2 regions of the Peribacillus sp. NPDC056705 genome follow, and region 2 is predicted to be linked to the other one. Evidence: riboswitches for the same ligand, from Rfam matches in the RefSeq annotation. Region 2 holds a riboswitch; the other holds the start of a gene.
The links. Region 2 has a riboswitch for cyclic di-GMP ahead of ACFRAK_RS26305 (anti-repressor SinI family protein). Riboswitches for the same ligand answer to the same signal wherever they lie in the genome.

Region 1 (3,168 bases), on a different contig from region 2:
GACATCAGCCCTTTCCAAACCTTCCGACAATTGTTTCATGATTTCGACATGTTTCATGATGTGTGTTTCTAAAGGAAACCGGAGGGGTATTGTAGAATCTAACTGTATAGTCTTAATTTAAGGAGGACTCACTTTATGAATTACAACGTACGCGGTGAAAACATTGAGGTAACTCCAGCAATTCGAGAATACGTCGAAAAGAAAATTGGCAAGTTAGAACGATATTTTAACAATACACCAGATGCGAATGTGTTAGTGAATTTAAAAGTGAACAATAATACATCTAAAGTCGAAGTGACGATTCCCATGCAGAATTTGGTTCTTCGCGCTGAAGAGGAAAATGCGGATATGTATGCTGCCATTGACTTGATCAATGATAAGCTTGAACGCCAAATTCGTAAACATAAAACGAAGGTCAATCGTAAGTTCCGCAACAATCTATCTACGACACCCGATGCATTCGCCTTCAATACGGATGTTGACGAAGTGGTGGATGAATTCGAAGACGATAATGATATTGAAGTGGTCCGCAATAAGCGCTTTGATTTAAAGCCAATGGACAGTGAAGAGGCGATTTTACAAATGAATATGCTTGGTCACAGTTTCTTCGTTTACACGAATGCGGATACTAATACAACAAACGTAGTGTACCGCCGAAAAGATGGACGCTATGGATTGATTGAACCTAGTTAACTATTAATCTTAGATCAAAAGCACAACCCAGCCTCTGGGTTGTGCTTTTTTGATAGAATGCGTTGGGTGTTTGATTTACTATAAAAAGACTTGTTCTCTAAAAAATCCAAAATTTCATTTAAAAGAACGGATAATGTTCTTTATTAAGAAAAATGATTAATTTTACCTATTTAAACACCCCAAACTTTTGCACTATACTCAAGTTGTTAGTTCTTTAAAGAGAACAATTGGTTATTTATAAAAAACAATTTGGATAAGATGCAGAGGGGTTGGAAAACTTGTATCGAAAGAATTGCCATACATGCCATAGGGCTTCTTTTAGCAGTGCGGAATATGGAAAGTGGCTTTGTCCGACCTGCGGTGAGGATTTAACTGCGCAAAAAGCCCTTGATGCACTTATAATTGAAAGAATCAATACACCCCAATGGAATAGTAAGAAGAGCAGTATTCACTATTATTCAAACAAAAGAAATTGAATTGGCCTATGTTAAATTGCCTGAACTGTGAATTTTCTTAATATTGTAATATTTTGTCGGATGAAAGTTTTTGCATTTCTGTGGATTACCGACATAAAATAGCAATATATGGAGTGTGTTTCCGTTATAATATGATTATAAGCACTGTATTTGGTAATAAATACCATGACAAAGGCAAACTGATTGAAAGATTAGGGCGCAAAGGCACAGGTCTAAGGTCCTTGTGACTATGATGGCTGGTCTGCCTGAAATACAAGAGTATTTTAGGAGGTAGAAGAGGTGGCTAATGTGGCAATGGATCAAGAATGGGTGAAGTTGATTTCAGAAGCAAGGAGTTTGGGTTTCAAAAAAGAGGAAATCAGTGCTTTTTTGAAAAGGGAAAGCGTTGAGGTAACTTTTGAGGAGAACGATGGAAAATAGGTTCCGAACAAGATTGAGAACATCCCTATAAACTTGTGGTTCGATTCATTAGCTGTTTATAGGGGGGATGTCTCCTTGAGATTATGGTGAGTCTAGCTTATCCAAACTATATTCTATTGGATTATGTAGGTAAACTAGTGCACTACCACTCTACTCTTCTTTATCTTTTCTCCATTTATTAAACTCGATGAATTCCCTGAATTGTTGTTTTGAAACACCTGAATTCATGGCTTCCTCAACGATTTTCATCCAGTCATTGTCCAAGGTTTCCTTATTTGGAGCATCATAAAGCAGGGCATCGACAGGAATGTTAAGTACGGCGGAGATTTTTTCAAGAAATTGAATAGAAGGATTCGTTTGTAAGTTCCGCTCGAGCGAACTTAAATAAGACTTTGCCACACCCGCTTTATCGGCAAGTTCAGTCATTGACATTTTCTTTTCTTCTCGCAGTTTTTTTACACGTTCACCAATCATCAATACCACCTCGAAACATGTTCTATTTATCTTCCGCTATTAAGTTTCAGTAGCCCACCTTATCATTCAAAACATGACGCCTGTAAGGCTGGATTACCTTGACATGCTATCGCTATAGAGGACATAGCATCTAGTGATGGAAGGTTATGGATAATTCTCATTTGCATATGGAATAGTGGGGAGTTTGCAACATATTTTTTATACTTCCTCCTATTTTAACAGTTTTACTCCTCATTTATCCATTGTTTTTCGCAAGAATTGAATTCAGGTCTATACCAGGGAAGTGACATGAAGTTGTACCTCTAGAATAGAAGTGGTAAAATTAAGCGTGCATTAGTAATAATAGAAGTTGTGTTTCTTCTTACTTATATGAATTTAGTCATTGAACGATCATTACCATAATAGAGGAGCGTTATTGAATGCTTAATATATTAAATAAAGTTTTTGATCCGAATAAGCGAGAAATCAAACGATTAGAAAAAATCGCCGATCAGGTGGAAGCACTGGCTGATGAGACGGCTGCACTATCGGATGAACAGTTGCGTGCCAAAACGGATGAGTTTAAAGAGCGTTATCAAAATGGGGAGACCGTTGATGATTTGCTTGTCGAGGCGTTTGCGGTTGCGCGTGAAGGTGCAAAGCGTGCTCTGGGCTTATATCCTTACCGTGTTCAAATCATGGGTGGGGCATCCCTTCATGATGGAAATATCTCCGAGATGAAAACTGGGGAAGGTAAAACCTTAACATCCACCATGCCTGTTTATTTAAACGCGCTTACCGGTAAAGGTGTACATGTCGTTACTGTCAATGAATACCTGGCACACCGTGATGCCACCGAGATGGGTGTATTGTATGATTTCCTTGGTTTGACCGTCGGATTGAATTTGAACAGTCATTCTAAAGAAGAAAAGCAGGGAGCGTACAATGCGGATATTACGTACAGTACGAATAATGAGTTAGGTTTTGATTACCTTCGTGACAACATGGTGTTATATAAAGAACAAATGGTACAGCGCCCGCTGCACTTTGCTGTCATTGATGAGGTCGATTCGATTTTGATCGATGAGGCGAGAACGCCATTGATCATTTCCGGTTCCGCACAGAA
Region 2 (3,168 bases):
ATTTCTCCTTAATCTCCTCCACCATTTCATTCACAGTAACATCTTGTCCAGACTCACCTTTTGCAAAAGTGTCTTTTAAAATATCAAAAAAATCCATTTCAAATTTCCACTCCACCATTTCATAAGTTGTCCCTAATCTTTTTTCAAAAGAAGGAATATAGCCCTTTTATTATAGTAGAGAATGGCAAGCTGAATCTACTATAATACAGAAAAATCACAGAAAATTAACATTTTCTAAAATATTCAGTAGGAATGAATACCACTAGCCAATATGTACAGATAAAAAAACAAAAAAGGACCGATTCCTCAGCCCCTTCCATACCCAAAATTATGATTGCCCCATAAAATAAGTCATTACTGAAATCAAAACTAAAATAATAGTAATATAAGTCCCAATAAAAATTCTCTTACTTCTCTGTTTCTTTTCATATACTTCCTCGAACGTAATGAATTTGTTTTTTGTCATCAAATAATCTCCTTTTACTCTGATGGCAGCTATCTGGCATCTTCTTTTGCGAAGTCCTCGGCTTAATCTCTATAGTGTAGTATCGGCACATTATCAAATACATTTAAGTATTATTAACTATTTTTTATAGGTTATATTTCTTAAATTTGCAGAAGGTTGCGACTAACGAATTATGTACAATAACTAAATTCTATGATAATAAAATCCTGCCTTGGCATCATTTTAATTAAGCACTTACTTAATAAAATTCATGATTATTTTTATCCAACCTAAGAATGACAGCCATAACGGTACACTGAATAAAGTTCCCCATATTAATCCCTTCATAAAAGCATTAAGTCCATCCATAATAAAAATCCCCCTCTATTAGGTTTTATTTTTATTATTGTCCCCATACTCTTTATTCTAGATACCTTTACGGTAATTTCCTGTAATGAAAACAAAAAAAGAAGGCTGTATAGCAGCCTCCTCTAAGGTACATATTGCTTACCAAATGATATAATGTTTTTCTCTTGATCCATTTTCTACGATAAAATCCTTAACATCTTCAATGGACAAGCCTGAATTTTTCGCCTCTAGCATTAAAGAAACCCATTCTTCAAATTCATTGTTTGCTTCCATGACAAATTCCGCCTAATTTGTGGTAACACAGCCGTCTTAGCAAAGCCTTAGACCTGTAATTTTGCGTCCCTATTTTTCAATAGGTTTGCCTTTCTCAAGAATATTTAACATTATGGTTTTCCATTTAGTATTATGGCACAAAATATACGATTCTATCTTTTACGAAGTCGAATACCCTATGACATTTTTCGCTAAGTCTTTATTACTACATTCACTTTAATTATACTTAAGAATCTGACGGTTAATTAAAATACTTTTCGTTAATTTCCGTCATCATTCTACAATATTCTTCAAAAAAACAACTAGGTTTGGAAATCACAAACAAGCTTGACGAGCAATAATAATTACTTTAACTTCCTTCGACGTTTATTAAAAACTTTCATAAAAATAGTTCATTCTTCTGTTTTAAAAAACTTAACTCCAACTAATTTTAAAGGTGTCCATATTTCTCTCATTTGGTATAAAGGCATTAAAAATCATCCTTTCTTCTGTAACTTATTAATTGAGCTTTTGCTTTTAAAAATGACAGGTTATATTTAAATCTATTTTTTACATTTTTTGTTACTTAATTTTAAATCTTCCGATAGAATTAACAGGTTATATCTTAAACAAAACGAACATCTTGTTCTTTATAACGAATCATTAAATTGAACTTACCACCTCTACATTACTATGTCAATTAGTTTCATTATTAATCTATTCTAGTCATTTGTATCCCTCATCTTCTACTTTATGTTTCCCTCTCTGATCCCTGACTGCATACCATATGTAGATTTAGGAACAGTATTTAGTCATGTCCAAAATCCCTTGTTTCAGAGCATTATGTTCCAACTCTCTCCAACTAATGTCCAGAGGTTTTATCCCCCATTAAACATTACATAACCGAGCATGAAAATTAGGATATAATGGTTAACTTTATATTTTCTTGTCTATTTTTGTCTGTTTTAAAGAACTAACTATACTTTATTAAGAACAAGTGCTATATTATAAAAAAAAACGATTCATATGGAGGAGGATATGACTAGATATGAGGAATTTGACTCATTAAGGGGTTTAGCCGCTCTCATTGTGTTAATCGGGCATTATTTGATGGTATACCCTTCATATGCTAATTATCAGTATGATTCAAACAGCACCTACTTGATTTATTTATTCAAGGAAACTCCTCTACGCCTTTTTTTCAGTAGTGGAAATGAGTCTGTCATTCTATTCTTTGTATTGAGTGGTTTTGTTTTGTATTTATCAGTTAACAGTGCTAAATTCCACTATTCTACATATTTAATAAAACGAGTGTTTCGAATTTATTTACCATATCTAGTAGCAATAAGCATGGCCATATTAGCTAAAATGCTTTTAAATCAAAATGATTTACCCTTTATCACTAACTGGTTTAGTAAATCTTGGACAGGCCTGGATACTCCTTCCTTATTAATAGAACATTTTTTGTTTATTGGACAGTACAATACAGACGCCTATAACAATGTTATATGGTCCCTTGTCCACGAAATGAGAATTTCGATTATATTTCCTGTACTGATTTATTTATTTGTACGAAAAAGGCTTAAAAACTCTTTATTATGGCTTTTAGTTTTAATTTTTTCATCGACTTTGTGTTTATATTTGTTTGGTTCCAGTGTAGATATAACCAGCATTCTTCTAAGTTTTCACTATAGCACTCTTTTTTTAATGGGAGCAATAATAGCAAAATATCGACATGAACTTTTTGCCTATACCTTGAAAATGAATAAATCTGTAAAAGTCGCATTGTTTTTGGGGGCAATTATCTGTTTTATGTACGAAGGCATTATTGGCGAAGTGGACTTTTTAAACAATTATATTTTCAGGGATTATGTGGTCTCGTTCGGTGTTTGCATTTTCATCATCATGAGCGTATGTTCCAAAAAAATTTCGACGGTCTTAAGGTCTAGATTGCTAAAACTTCTCGGGAAAATTTCATATAGTTTGTATTTGTACCATCTCATATCCTTATTCTCCTTGATGTACCTATTCTATAACAAGCTGCCAACCGGTTTAATATTGACTTTTTCATTTTTCTTATCTTTTTTACTCTCTTCAGCGTC

Region 1: another riboswitch for cyclic di-GMP. It lies ahead of ACFRAK_RS01260 (anti-repressor SinI family protein); the one in region 2 lies ahead of ACFRAK_RS26305 (anti-repressor SinI family protein).

The regions. Positions count from the first base shown of each region.
Region 1 covers NZ_JBHTYI010000001.1:266,483-269,650, forward strand. Annotated here, with positions in the region: gene hpf (ribosome hibernation-promoting factor, HPF/YfiA family) at 136-693, shown strand; cyclic di-GMP riboswitch class I at 1,333-1,418, shown strand; gene ACFRAK_RS01260 (anti-repressor SinI family protein) at 1,449-1,589, shown strand; gene ACFRAK_RS01265 (helix-turn-helix domain-containing protein) at 1,740-2,063, opposite strand; gene secA (preprotein translocase subunit SecA) at 2,483-3,168, shown strand, end outside.
Region 2 covers NZ_JBHTYI010000050.1:14,599-17,766, reverse strand. Annotated here, with positions in the region: gene ACFRAK_RS26310 (YwzD family small protein) at 1-97, opposite strand, end outside; gene ACFRAK_RS26305 (anti-repressor SinI family protein) at 953-1,087, opposite strand; cyclic di-GMP riboswitch class I at 1,106-1,187, opposite strand; gene ACFRAK_RS26300 (acyltransferase family protein) at 2,105-3,168, shown strand, end outside.